Linked DNA regions of Krasilnikovia cinnamomea. The protein of the gene in region 1 interacts with the protein of each later gene in a pairwise test. Links are inferred from orthologs where the notes say so. Each region holds a gene or a part of one and is shown in the gene's direction. Other genes may lie near its edges.

Evidence for each region. Proteins that work in one complex are often made in the same cells at the same time.
Region 2: the proteins of uvrA (region 1) and uvrB interact in binary tests that used the Escherichia coli proteins (3 or more experiments, as listed by UniProt). The link is inferred for Krasilnikovia cinnamomea from one-to-one orthologs.

What each region holds. Positions count from the first base shown.
Region 1 is NZ_SHKY01000001.1:2,724,891-2,732,205, reverse strand. What follows is about bases 2,699-5,828. They hold uvrA (excinuclease ABC subunit UvrA), read left to right. Parts: upstream 2,699-3,094; coding sequence 3,095-5,563; downstream 5,564-5,828. Other genes in these bases: EV385_RS12245 (DUF8189 domain-containing protein), read left to right, coding at 2,699-2,898. Also shown: EV385_RS12250 (AfsR/SARP family transcriptional regulator), read right to left, coding at 1-1,636; more of EV385_RS12245, read left to right, coding at 1,954-2,698; EV385_RS12225 (6-pyruvoyl trahydropterin synthase family protein), read left to right, coding at 6,731-7,174; EV385_RS12220 (7-carboxy-7-deazaguanine synthase QueE), read left to right, coding at 7,152-7,315. UniProt on the Escherichia coli protein: The UvrABC repair system catalyzes the recognition and processing of DNA lesions. UvrA is an ATPase and a DNA-binding protein. A damage recognition complex composed of 2 UvrA and 2 UvrB subunits scans DNA for abnormalities.
Region 2 is NZ_SHKY01000001.1:5,343,330-5,350,409, forward strand. Bases 2,233-5,127 are described here. They hold uvrB (excinuclease ABC subunit UvrB), read left to right. Parts: upstream 2,233-2,561; coding sequence 2,562-4,694; downstream 4,695-5,127. Other genes in these bases: EV385_RS24465 (antibiotic biosynthesis monooxygenase family protein), read right to left, coding at 4,740-5,042. Also shown: rpsA (30S ribosomal protein S1), read left to right, coding at 1-913; coaE (dephospho-CoA kinase), read left to right, coding at 1,036-2,229; EV385_RS24470 (TerC family protein), read left to right, coding at 5,406-6,401; translational GTPase TypA, read right to left, coding at 6,444-7,080. UniProt on the Escherichia coli protein: The UvrABC repair system catalyzes the recognition and processing of DNA lesions. A damage recognition complex composed of 2 UvrA and 2 UvrB subunits scans DNA for abnormalities.

The sequences.
Region 1 (7,315 bases):
GCTGGCGCCGGGCCTCGTCGAGCGGGCAGCCGGCGAGCGCGGCCAGGGCGTACGCGTCGAACAGCGGTGCCGGATGGCGGCCGAGTGCGGCGAAGGAGCGTCGGGCCGCGGGGCTCAATCGCCGCAGCGACCAGGAGAACACCACCCGCACGGCGGCCCGCTGGTCGTCGCCACCGCTGAGCAGGTCGAGTGCGCGCTGGGCCGCCTGCAGCTCGTCGACCAGGCGGGCCAGCGACGTGGTCGGCCGGGACACCGCGTGCTCGGCGGCCAGGCGCAGGGTCAGCGGCAACCGCACACACCGCTCCGCGAGTGCCGCGGCGGCCTCCGGCGCGGCGGTCACCCGGTCACCGATCAGGCGGCCCAGCAGGGCGACCGAGTCGGCGGCCGGCAGCCGGTCCAGTTGCACGCGGTGCGCGCCGTGCAGGGCCACCAGACCAGCCAGCGAGTCACGGCTGGTCACCATCACGACACAGGTGGAGGTGCCCGGAAGTAACGGGCGGACCTGCTCGACGGTCGCCGCGTTGTCCAGCACGACCAGCATCCGGCGCGCGGAGACCTCCGTGCGGAACCGGGCGGCGCGTTCCTCCGGCCGCAGCGGAATCTTCGCGCCGGCGGGTAGCAACGCTGTCAAGAGCATGGCCAGCGCCTCGGTGGGCGGCAGCGGCTCGCCCGGGTCGTACCCGCACAGATCCAGATACAGCTGCCCGTCCGGAAACCGGCTCCGTTCCCGGTGACACCAGTGCACGACCGTGGCCGTCTTGCCCGACCCGGCCGTGCCGGTGACGCCGATGACTACCGGCTCGTCGCCGGTTCGGCCGGTGAGCCGGTCCAGTTCGGCCAGCTCCTCAGCCCGGCCGGTGAACGCGGTGATGTCGGCGGGCAACTGTGCGGGAACGGCGGCGCGGACCGTGGCCGTCAGCCGTGGGTCGTGGCGCAGTATCGCCCCGTGCACGGCTGCGAGTTCGGGGCCGGGATCCGCACCGAGTTCCTCGCGTAACACCCGGCGCGTCCGCTCATACTGGGCGAGCGCGTCGGCACCACGGTCGACGGCATAGAGGGCGCGCATCAACGCCGCGGCGGCGGTCTCCCGTAATGGATACTCGTCGGTGAGTTCGGTCAGCTGGGTGATGGTGGACGCCGCACCACCACCCCGGATCTCGGCTTCGGCCCACGCCACGACGGCGGCCGCGTGCTCTTCGCGCAAGGTGCGCCGGGTTCGTTCCACCCAGTGCCCGCGCAAACCGGCCAGTGGTTCGCCGTACCAGAGGGAGAGCGCGGACCGCAGCGTGGCGGCGTCGGTGGGGTGGTTGCGAAGCGCGTTTCGGAACCGGTGCACGTCGACCTGCTCGGGCCGGACCACCAGGCGGTATCCGCCCGCTTCCCGGGCCACGTACGTGCTGCCGGGGTCGGCCTGCTCGAGCGCGCGCCGGATCCGGGTGATGTGGGCCTGCAACGAGCGGCGGACCTGCCTGGGCGGGGACTCGCCCCAGACCCGGTCCACCAGCACGTCGACATCGACTGTGCGGCCCGCCTCGAACAGCAGCACGGCGAGCACCGCCTGCCGCCGCGGCTCGCCGAACCCGATGGACCCGCCGGCCGTGTGCAGGCGGATCGGCCCCAAGACCCGGAAATCCACGTCGCCACCCGTTCCTGCCCAGTCCGCGGAACAGTGCACCGTAGAGCCGGCATCTCGGTGACCACAACACATCCGCAACATTTCTGACTGCCCTGGGGGGTCAGGCTCCACCTCGGAAGTGGCGACCGGGTACGGCCTTCACCGATCGTCGCCATCGCCGTCGACAAGGAGGAGATGTGCGTACCAAAAGAACGATCTTGCCCGTGGTCGTGGGGCTACTCGCCACCCTGCTGGCCCCAGGCACCGCGACCGCAGCCCCGAACCTCAGCTGTCGAGAGGTCGGGGGAGCCGATCAGAAGGACCCCGCGTTGGTTGCGATGCCGAACGGGTCAGTCGAACACTACAAAACTGGCTCAGGCAGCAACGTCGTCCGCTTTGAGATCGACCCGCGGACGTCCGCCCTGAACAACCTCCAGAACCTGGGCGGTTTCGCACGCTCCGAACCGGTGGCAACCTCCTGGGGGGCGGGACACTCGGCGGTCGCCGTGCGAGGTGGCGACGAGGCGCTGTACGTCATGCAGTTCGACAACGGCGCCTCAACCGGCTGGCAGAACCTTGGCGGCGTGCTGACCTGGAACCCGGAGCTGGTGTCGACCCGGCCCGGGCACCTCATCGCCTTCTATCGGGGCACCAACAAGCAGCTGTGGTACCTGGAGTACGTGAATGGCGTCTGGGGGCCGCACACCAGTCTCGGCGGCGTGCTCACGTCCTCCCCGATCGCCGTCTCCACCGGGCCGGGACACGTCGGCGTGTTCACCCGCGGCCAAGCCAACGACCTCTACTACGTGGAGCGGATCGGGTCCACCTGGAGCGGCTGGGTCGGACTCGGTGGCCGGTTCGCAGTCGATCCGGTGGCGGTGAAGCGCGGGCCGGGGATCGACGTATTCGTGCGGGGACTCGACTCCAAAGTGTACGGAATTTCGTACAACGGCTCGTCGTGGGGCTCGTACTACCCCCTGGGGGCACCGCCGAACGGCGCGGTCTCCGAACCGGGAGCCGCGGTGACCAGCTCGGGCGAGCTGGTGGCGTTCGTCCGAGGTGGTGAAGACCGTACAGGCAGCCGTCCCATCTGGCGCAACTCGTCCTTCGACGGCGGCGCGACCTGGTCGGGCTGGATCGTCGTCGACCAGATCCAGGCGTTCACGTCGGCGAACAACCCCGAGGCGACGGCCAACGCCTTCGGCGGCTGGACCGTGGCCTCAACCAACCTCCCCCCGGGAGCGCAGTTCGGACTGTTCAGGACCTGCTCATTTGTACCGTGACGATCCCCGAAGGCTAGGAACCACAGCACGTCGTGACCATCGCGGCGGGTCACGTCCGGGTACGGCGCCGGGCGTGACCGTCGTCCGCTCGCTGTGCTGTTCCTGCTGGCCGCGCTTGGCGGGATCGGCGGGGCCTGGCTGATCCAGCAGGGCTGACGCGATGATTCGGCGCCGCGGAACAGGGTAAGCAGACCTGGTGAAAAATGACGCTAACGACCATTTCGTGCGGGTCCGGGGTGCCGCCGAGAACAACCTCCGGAACGTCGACGTCAACGTTCCCCGCGATGCCATGGTCGCCTTCACCGGCGTCTCCGGTTCGGGCAAGTCCTCGCTGGCCTTCGGCACCCTCTACGCCGAGGCGCAGCGCCGGTACTTCGAGTCCGTCGCGCCGTACGCCCGCCGGCTGCTGCAGCAAGTCGGTGCGCCGCACGTACAGGAAATCACCGGCCTGCCCCCGGCCGTGGCCCTGCAACAACGTCGCGGGGCACCCAGTTCGCGGTCGACGGTCGGCACCATCACCACGCTGTCCAACCTGCTGCGGATGCTCTACTCGCGCGCCGGGACCTACCCGCCGGACGCACCGCGGCTGGAGGCCGAGGCGTTCTCCCCCAACACCGCGGCCGGCGCCTGCCCACGGTGTCACGGACTGGGCGTCGTGCACGACGTCGCCGAGGACCTGCTCGTCCCGGACCCGTCGCTGAGCATCCGCGACGGCGCCATCGCGGCCTGGCCGGGCGCCTGGCAGGGCGCCAACCTGCGCAGCGTCGTGAGCGGCCTGGGGATCGACATCGACAGACCGTGGCGCAAGCTCAGGAAGAAGGACCGGGACTGGCTGCTCTACACCGACGAGCAGCCGTCCGTCCTCGTCGCGCCCGAGCCTGACCGCATCGACAGCGGCTACTACGGGAAGTTCTGGAGCGCCCGTCGGCACGTTATGCACGTGCTCGCCGACTCCAAGAGCGACCGGATGCGCGAGCGGGCGATGCGGTTCGTCCGGAGCGTGCCCTGCCCGGTGTGCCACGGCAGCGGCCTGCGCCCGGAGGCGCTCGCGGTGACCTTCGCCGGCCGCACCATCGCCGACGTCAACGCGATGCCCCTCACCGCCGTCGTGGCGCTCCTGCGGCCCGCCGCGGGGTTGTCCGGGGCCGGGGCTGCCACGCCCACCGCACGGTCCGGGGAGACGACCGAGGTCGCGGTGCGGCTCTGTGCCGACCTGGTCGCGCGCGTCGAGGTGCTGCTCGGCCTCGGCCTGGGGTACCTCAGCCTCGGGCGCCGCTCGACGACGCTGTCGCCCGGCGAGGCGCAGCGCCTGCGTATCGCCACCCAGTTGCGTTCAGGGCTGTTCGGGGTCGTCTACGTGCTCGACGAGCCCTCCGTGGGCCTGCACCCGGCCGACGCGGAGCCGCTGCTGGACGTGCTGGACCGGCTGAAGGCGGCGGGCAACTCGCTGTTCGTCGTGGAGCACGACATGGACGTGGTCCGGCGGGCGGACTGGGTGGTCGACATCGGCCCCGGCGCGGGCGAGAGCGGCGGACGTGTGCTGTACAGCGGTCCGGTCCCCGGCCTCGAACAGGTCGAGGAGTCGGCCACCAGCCGGTACCTCTTCGGCCGTGCCGAGCCGCTCGACCATCGCCCGCGTACGCCCCAGGGGTGGCTGCACCTGCGCGGCGTCTCCCGCCACAACCTGCACGGCGTGTCCGTCGACGTGCCGCTGCGGGTGCTGACCGCGGTGACCGGGGTGTCCGGTTCCGGAAAGTCGACGCTGGTCACGCAGGTGCTCGCCGAGGTCGTGCGCGGCCACCTCGGGCTGGCGAGCGACGAGCCCGACGAGGCGGAGCTCGACATCGACGTGCGCGACGCGGCGGGGCTCGACTCGTTCGACCGGCTGGTCCGGGTCGACCAGCGGCCCATCGGCCGCACGCCCCGGTCCAATCTGGCCACCTACACCGGGATGTTCGACGCGGTGCGCAAACTGTACGCGGCGACGGACGAGGCGCAGGCGCGCGGATCCGCGGCCGGGCGGTTCTCCTTCAACGTCGCGGAGGGGCGGTGCGAGACCTGCCAGGGCGAGGGATTCGTCGCGGTCGAACTGCTGTTCCTGCCCGGGACGTACGCGCCGTGCCCGGCCTGCCACGGCGCGCGGTACCAAGCGGAGACGCTGGAGGTGACCTACCGCGGCAAGAACATCGCCGACGTGCTGGCGATGTCCGTCGACGACGCCGCCAAGTTCCTCGCCGACGTCCCGGCCGCCTCCCGGAGCCTCGAGACGCTCCGGGAAGTGGGGCTGGGCTACCTGCGGCTGGGCCAGCCGGCGACCGAGCTCAGCGGTGGCGAGGCCCAGCGCATCAAGCTCGCCACCGAGTTGCAGCGGGCCCGCCGCGGCCACGCGCTCTACCTGCTTGACGAGCCGACCGCGGGGCTGCACCCCGCGGACATCGCGCTGCTGCTGCGGCAACTGCACCGGCTCGTCGACGCCGGCAACACCGTCGTCCTGGTCGAGCACGACCTGGACACGATCGCCGGCGCAGACTGGGTCATCGACCTCGGCCCGGGCGGTGGGGACGCGGGCGGCCGGATCGTCGCGACCGGCCCTCCCGCCACGATCGCCGAGGCAGGGGACAGCGCGACCGGGCGCTATCTGGCGCGCCGCCTCGAACGCTCCTGAGCGGGCGACCTCCCCGGCCGTCAGCGCTTCATGCCGTGCTCGATCGCCTCGATGATCCGTGGGCGCAGCTGGGCGGCGCCGCCGAGCACGCTGCGCTGCTCGCCTACCACGGATACGTCCACTCGTACGCCAGGTGGCTCGTGTCGGATGGCATGCCGTTGAACGACTTCGCCCGCGTCATGGGACATGAGCAGATCTCGACCACGCTGGATCGCTACACGCACCCCTCCGATCGGGCCCCAGGTGGTCGGCGGCGGTCGCCCTCGCCACCGCGATCCGGCGTAGCTGGGCAGGGCCGATCTCGTCCAGAGCCCACCACACGGTGGTGTTCGAGGCGACCGGCCCGAGCACCTCGCCCTGGTGGCGCAGCACGTCGATGTCGCAGATCGTTTACCGCCGTCGGCGATCATCACGGCCAAATCGACCAGAACCCGGCCCCGGTCATGAACCGGGAACACGCCGGTCCGGGCCAGCGCAGCGGACAGGGCGCCGGTCAGCCCGGCCCCGTCCACGAGCATCCGCAGCAACGCCGTGCCGACATGCGACACCACACCAGTCCCGTCCGCGGTGACCCGCAGTTCCTTCGACCACGCCGCAGATTGCACGCCGGAAGTGCCTCCCTGGCAGCGAAACCTGTAGATGTCGCAATCACAAGTTTCCCCTGCCAGAGCGGCGCTTTCGTCTATTCACACGCCGATCGGACCCGCCAAACGATGATCACCGTGAATCACCCGGGCTAATGGCTAGAACTTGACCCTCGGCCCGACCCGATGACGTGCGCATGAGGCGATCATCTTGTTGGCTGCGACGCCGGAGAATACCTTGGCATACCAGCCACCTTGACGCCCGTCGACTACCGAGCATACGGTGCGTATGCGCCTAGCCTCGCGTTGAGGCGGGTGCAGTGTCGTCCCCACACGCTATGCGACATAGGTTTCCGATCGGCGCAGTCACGCCGATCCGACTTATGGCTGCGCGTCGACATGCATTGCAGGCGATTCGCCTCAAACAATCCCGTTCTGATCTTCCGGCTTCCAGATCATCGAATCATGATCTGTCCCGGAAGAACAGATACTGTCTGCGCAGTTGCAGTTCCATGGATGGCATGATCAATGCTGGCGCGGGTTTCTCTCGCCGCCGGTGACGGTACGGCGCAAGGGAGGGCCGATGGCAAGTATCCGGCAGATGTTCGAACTCGCAACACCGGTCTTCTTCGATGCGGCGCATCAGCTTCCGGATTCGGTTGATCTGGTCAGCAAGAAGTGCGCACGTTTGCACGGGCACACCTACCATGCACTGATCAGGGTGGAGGTAATCGACAATTCCCGCCATGGGATGACGATCGACTTCAAGGAGCTGAAGGACGCGATCGGTGGGAGACTCGATCACCGATACGTCAACGAGGTGTTCGACGACCATTACGGCGCGAACGCCAAAGAGGCGACCGCGGAAAACATTGCCCTGTTCATCGTAGAGCTCATCAGCGGCGTTCTTCATACCAGGCAAGTCCCGTGTACGAGCATCACTGTCGCCCTTGCCGAGGGATACAAAGGTCCGGACAACACGGTGTATGTCACGGTGCGGGGAAATGATGGTAACGACCAAGTCTGAACTGAACCTAGCTGTCCTCGACGGAGGGCCGGAGATCTTCTACACCGTGCAGGGGGAAGGCGCGAGCGTCGGCCGACCCGCCCTGTTCGTCCGAACATCCGGCTGCAATCTGGAATGCAGCTGGTGCGACACGCCTTACAC
Region 2 (7,080 bases), 2.6 Mb from region 1 along the record:
GTCCGAGGTCCGCACCGAGTTCCTCAACAAGCTGCAGAAGGGCCAGGTCCGCAAGGGCGTCGTGTCCTCCATCGTCAACTTCGGCGCCTTCGTCGACCTGGGCGGTGTGGACGGCCTGGTGCACGTCTCCGAGCTCTCCTGGAAGCACATCGACCACCCGTCCGAGGTTGTCGAGGTCGGCCAGGAGGTCGAGGTCGAGGTGCTCGACGTCGACCTGGACCGCGAGCGCGTCTCGCTGTCGCTGAAGGCGACCCAGGAAGACCCGTGGCGCCAGTTCGCCCGGACCCACGCGATCAACCAGATCGTGCCGGGCAAGGTCACCAAGCTGGTTCCGTTCGGTGCGTTCGTCCGCGTCGACGACGGCATCGAGGGCCTGGTGCACATCTCCGAGCTGGCCGAGCGGCACGTCGAGCTGCCCGAGCAGGTCGTCCAGGTGGGCTCCGACGTCATGGTCAAGGTCATCGACATCGACCTGGAGCGGCGCCGGATCTCGCTGTCGCTCAAGCAGGCCAACGAGGGCTTCGTCGAGGGCGAGGAGCACTTCGACCCGACCCTCTACGGCATGGCCGCGACGTACGACGCCGAGGGCAACTACATCTACCCGGAGGGCTTCGACCCGGAGACCGGGGAGTGGCTCGAAGGCTTCGACAAGCAGCGCGAGACGTGGGAGAAGCAGTACGCGGACGCCCGCGAGCGCTGGGAGGCCCACACCAAGCAGGTGCAGACGTCCCGCGAGGCCGAGGCCGAGGCCGCGCTCAACCCGGCGCCCTCGGGCGGCGGCGCGAGCGGTCCGTCGTCGGCCACCTCGAGCTCGCCCGCCCCGGCGCGCGCCGCGGAGGAGCCGGCCGGCACGCTGGCCACCGACGAGGCCCTCGCCGCGCTGCGGGAGAAGCTCGCCGGCGGCAAGAGCTGACCCGGTCAGCCTGACCACGAAGGCCCGTCCGCGATTCGTCGCGGGCGGGCCTTCGCCGTTCCACCGCCCGTTCCCCGGCCCGGCTGTGCGACGCCGATCTCGGGGCGCACTAGGCTGACCGCGTGTTGATGGTCGGGCTCACGGGTGGCATCGGTGCGGGCAAGAGTGCGGTCGCCGGGGCGCTCGTCGACCGGGGCGCCGTCCTCATCGACGCGGACCAGCTGGCCCGGGAGGTCGTGGCCGCGGGCACGACCGGGTTCGCCGAGGTCGTCGAGGCGTTCGGTGCGACGGTCGTCGGTCCCGATGGACAGCTCGACCGGCCCGCGCTGGGGGCGCGGGTGTTCGGCGACGAGGCGGCCCGCCGCCGGCTGGAGAGCATCATCCACCCCCGGGTACGCGCCCGCACCGCGGAGCTTGCCGCCCACGCCCCCGCCGACGCCATCGTCGTCAACGACGTGCCATTGCTCGTCGAGACCGGTCTCGCCCCGTCGTACCACCTGGTCATCGTCGTCGAGGCCGACGCGGAGACCCGGGTCGCGCGGCTGGTCGGGCAGCGTCGCATGACCCGCGAGGAAGCCACCGCCCGGATCGCCGCGCAGGCGGACGACGCCCGGCGCCGCGCCGCCGCGGACATCGTGATCGACAACGAGGCCGGACTCGCCGAGCTCGATGCCCGGGTCGACGCGCTGTGGCACGCGCGGCTGCGCCCGTACGAGGAAAATCTGCGGGCCGGGCGCGCGGCGCCCGGGCAGGCCGAGCCGCGCGTCGTCGCGCCCGACCCCGCCTGGCCCGCGCAGGCCGAGCGCGGCATCGCGCGGATCCGGCACGCGTTGCGGAGCCGGCTCGGCCGCGACGCGGACGTCACCCACATCGGTTCCACCGCGGTGCCGGGGCTGCCAGCCAAGGATCTGATCGACCTCATGCTGGCGGTCGAGACGCTGGCGGAGGCCGACGCGCTGGCCGACTCGCTGGCCGCGGCGGGACTGCCCCGCCGGCCGGGGGAGTGGGCCGACAACGCCCGCGGCATCCCGGGCGAGACCTGGCCCAAGCGGCTGCACGGCAGCGCCGACCCGGACCGGCCGGTCAACCTGCACGTCCGGGTGGCGGGTTCGCCGGGCTGGCGGTTCGCGCTGCTGATGCGCGACCACCTGCGCGCGGTGCCGCAGGCCCGGGACGAGTACGCGGAGGCCAAGCGGAACTGGACGCGCGAGCATCCGGACGTGGGGAGTTACGCCGAGGCGAAGGAGCCGTGGTTCGACGCCGAGGCCTGGGCGGCCAACGACTGGGCGGAACGAACCGGCTGGCAGCCCGGCTGAGCCCAGCCGTCGGAGGATGAGCGGCCCGGAACGGCAGAGGGCGCTCGCGGCGGCCGGTCAGCGTGATACGCGACCACCCGTAGGTGCGCTCGCCGGCCTCGGCCGGGGCTGCAACCTCGGTGCCGACGCGAGCGGGCCGTTGACGGGCCCGGCCGGTCGGGCGGCCGCCGCGAGCGGCCTACCGGACCAGGCTAGGGGAGCCGCGCAAGCACCCACAATGCCCACGGCCGGGGCTGAATTGGCACCCTCCGAACACGCCCGGCGCGTGCGGGGCACGGCGGAGGTCGGCGGGACCCGCGAAGTTGTCGGACCCCCGTCGTACCGTTGGCGTCATGGCGCTCGACATCCCTCGACTCGACGGCCGCTTCCAGGTCGTCAGCGACTATCAGCCCGCCGGGGACCAGCCGGCTGCCATCGACGAGCTGGAGCGCCGGGTGCGCGGCGGCGACCGGAACGTGGTACTGCTCGGCGCGACCGGCACGGGCAAGAGCGCGACCACGGCCTGGCTCATCGAGCGGCTGCAGCGGCCCGCCCTCGTGCTGGCTCCCAACAAGACCCTCTGCGCCCAGCTGGCCAAGGAGTTCCGCGAGCTGCTGCCGCACAACGCGGTCGAGTATTTCGTGAGCTACTACGACTACTACCAGCCCGAGGCGTACATCCCGCAGACCGACACCTACATCGAGAAGGACTCCTCGATCAACGAGGAGGTCGAGCGGCTGCGCCACTCGGCGACGATGTCGCTGCTGACCCGCCGCGACACGGTGGTCGTCGCCACGGTCAGCGCCATCTACGGCCTGGGCACCCCGCAGGAGTATCTCGACCGCAGCGTGACCGTGCGCGTCGGGGCGGAGATCGACCGCGACCAGTTGCTGCGCCGCCTCGTGGAAATCCAGTATTCGCGCAACGACATGGCGTTCCAGCGGGGCACGTTCCGGGTCCGGGGCGACACCCTGGAGATCATCCCGGCGTACGAGGAGCTCGCGGTGCGCGTCGAGCTGTTCGGTGACGAGGTGGAGAAGCTCTACTACCTGCACCCGCTGACCGGCGACATCGTCCGCGAGGTCGACCAGTTGATCATCTTCCCGGCGTCGCACTACGTGGCGGGCCCGGAGCGGATGGAGCGGGCGATCCGCGCCATCGAGGGTGAGCTGGAGGAGCGGCTCGCCGAGCTGGACCGGCAGGGCAAGCTGCTGGAGGCGCAGCGCCTGCGGATGCGCACCACCTACGACCTGGAGATGATGCGCCAGGTCGGCTTCTGCAACGGCATCGAGAACTACTCCATGCACATGGACGGCCGGACGTACGGCGAGCCGTCCTACACCCTGCTGGACTACTTCCCGGACGACTACGTCACGGTCATCGACGAGTCGCACGTGACGATCCCGCAGATCGGCGGCATGTACGAGGGCGACGCCTCCCGCAAGCGCATCCTCATCGAGCACGGTTTCCGGCTGCCCAGCGCCGCGGACAACCGGCCGTTGCGCTTCGACGAGTTCCTGGAGCGGGTCGGGCAGATGGTGTTCCTGTCCGCCACGCCGGGCCCGTGGGAGCTGCAGCAGTCCGCGGGGGAGTACGTCGAGCAGGTCATCCGGCCGACCGGCCTGGTCGATCCGCAGGTGGTGGTCAAACCGACCAAGGGCCAGATCGACGACCTCATGCACGAGATCAGGGAGCGTACGGACCGCGACGAGCGGGTCCTGGTCACCACGCTGACCAAGAAGATGGCTGAGGACCTCACCGACTACCTGCTGGAGAACGGCATCCGGGTGCGGTATCTGCACTCGGAGGTCGACACCCTGCGCCGGGTGGAACTGCTCAAGGAGCTGCGCAAGGGCGACTACGACGTGCTGGTCGGCATCAACCTGCTGCGCGAGGGCCTCGACCTGCCCGAGGTGTCCCTGGTCGCCATCCTGGACGCCGACAAGGAGGGCTTTCTGCGCAGCGGCCGCTCGCTGATCCAGACGATCGGCCGGGCGGCCCGCAACGTCTCCGGCGAGGTCCACATGTACGCCGACAAGATGACGCCGTCGATGCGCGACGCGATCGAGGAGACGGACCGCCGCCGGGCCAAGCAGATCGCCCACAACGAGGCCAACGGCATCAGCCCCGAACCGCTGCGCAAGAAGATCCACGACATCCTCGACGACATCTACCGGGAGGCCGAGGACACCGACACGGCGCTCGGCGGGCACGGCCCCGGCGGGCATGTCGTCGGCGGTGGCGGGCGGCAGATGTCCCGGGGCAAGGGTCCGGTGCCGGAGACGCGGTCCAAGGCACGCGGAGCGTCCCAGCCCGCCCGCGAGGGCATGGCCCGCGCCGAGCTGGCCCAGCTCATCCAGGATCTCAACGAGCAGATGCTGGCCGCCGCGCGCGAGCTGCAGTTCGAGCTGGCGGCCCGGATCCGGGACGAGATGGCCGAGCTGAAGAAGGAGCTGCGGGGCATGGACGTGGCGGGCGTGCGCTGATACCGCCACACCGCCCGGCGAGTCGTCAGCGCCGGGCGGGCCGGCTCAGGTGACGTCCGGCGTGACGTCGGTGAAGTGCTCGACGACGGGCGGGTTGGCAAAGTGCTTGCCGATGAGGGCACGCCACTGGTCGAAGCGTTCAGTGCGCCGGAAGTTCTCCTCGTGGGCGGCGACGCTGTCCCACTCGACCAGCAGTACGAACCGTGACGGTGACTCGATCCCGCGCGTCATGCGTACGAAGCGGCAGCCCGGGGTGCCCGCGAGCACCGGGTGCCCCTGCCGGTAGTCGGCGACGAACGCGTCCTCGTGGCCGGGCAGGACGTCGATGAGGGCGACTTCGAGAACCATGGTCGACACCCTAGACGACGATGATCACGCTATCCTCCTAGGATGCTCCACCGGCGGTGGTGCGGATCACGCGTGGTGATGCCGACTTGTCCGCGAATAGGCAATTAGCGAAAGAGAGCCTTCACACCCTTTCCGTGGCGGTGTGCAGAAACGGGCTCCCGTGGGCGAGAATGATGGGCGTAGGAGGGGAGTATTCCCCCGCGCCGGCGTCGTCAACACGGTCTCTGCCCCCAAGGCGGACCCGGTGCCGGTGGTCGCGTCCCCCCGAAGGGCGTGGCGGAAGAGACCTCCGACAGTCGCACGTCGCTGCGCTCCGTCGAACCGACGGCGTGGCGACGCATCGTGTCTGCCGGAGGTTTAGCTTTGAACGTTTCTGCCTGGGCGTGGATCGTCACCCTGGTCGCGCTGGCCGCAGTTCTCGCCGTAGACCTGCTGATCGTGGGCCGACGCCCACATGAGCCGAGTATGCGCGAGGCGGGCGGCTGGGTCACCCTGTATATCGGTCTTGCCCTGCTGTTCGGCCTCGGCGTGTGGGCCTGGTTCGGCGCCCGGTACGCGGGCGAGTTCTACACCGGCTGGCTGACCGAGTACAGCCTGTCGGTCGACAACCTCTTCGTCTTCGTGCTGATCATGGCCCGGTTCGCGGTGCCCCGGCAGTTCCAGCAGAAGGTACTGCTCATCGGCATCGTGCTGGCTTTGCTCATGCGTGGCGCCTTCATCGCCGCCGGAGCCGCGCTGATCGCACAGTTCTCGTGGATCTTCTACCTCTTCGGTGCGTTCCTGGTCTACACGGCGATCACGCTGGTCCGGCAGGGCGAGAACGACGAGGACGACTTCAAGGAGAACGTCCTCATCCGCTGGGCCAAGCGCGCCTTCCCGGTGTCGAGCTCGTACGACAGCGGGCGCATGACGATGATCGCCACCACTGGCCAGCGGATGTTCACGCCGATGCTGATCGTGATGATCGCGATCGGGACCACCGATCTGATCTTCGCCCTGGACTCGATCCCGGCGATCTTCGGCATCACCAAGGAGCCGTACCTGGTCTTCACCGCGAACGTGTTCGCGCTGATGGGCCTGCGCCAGCTGTACTTCCTGCTCGGCGGCCTGCTGCAGCGGCTGGTCTACCTCAACATCGGGCTCGCGGTGGTGCTGGGCTTCATCGGCGTCAAGCTGGTCCTCGAGGCGCTGCACACCAACCAGGTGCCGTTCATCAACGGCGGGCAAGGGGTGCCGTGGGCGCCCGAGATCCCAATCTGGCTGTCGCTGCTGGCCATCATCGGCACCCTGGCCGTGGCCACGGTCGCCAGCCTGGCCAAGTCGTCGCGCGACCGCCGCAAGGAACTGATCAACGCGTAGGCGCGGCGGGGTGCGGGCGCGTACGCCCGCACCCCGCCGGCGTCACTGCTGGTGCTTGCGGCGGGCCGCAGCCCGGCCGCGGGTCTGCTGATCGAGCACCACCTTGCGGATGCGCACCGCGGCGGGCGTCACCTCGACGCATTCGTCCTCGCGGCAGAACTCGAGGGCCTGCTCCAGCGACAGCTTGCGCGGCGGGATCAGCTTCTCGGTCTCGTCCGCGGTCGACGAGCGCATGTTGGTGAGCTTCTTCTCCTTGGTGATGTTGACGTCCATGTCGTCCTGGCGGCTGTTCTCGCCGACGATCATGCCCTCGTACACCTCGACGGTCGGCTCGACGAAGAGCTGGCCGCGTTCCTGCAGGTTGGTCATCGCGAACGCGGTGACCACGCCGGCCCGGTCGGCGACCAGCGAGCCGTTCTGGCGGGTGCGCAGCTCGCCGAACCACGGCTCGTAGTCCTCGAACAGGTGGTGCATGATGCCGGTGCCGCGGGTCTCGGTGAGGAACTCCGTACGGAATCCGATGAGGCCCCGGGCGGGCACCAGCCATTCCATGCGCAGCCAGCCGGTGCCGTGGTTGATCAGCTCTTCCATCCGGCCCTTGCGGGTGGACAGCAGCTGGGTGATCGCGCCCATGTACTCGTCGGGGGCGTCGATGGTGAGCCGCTCGACCGGCTCGTGC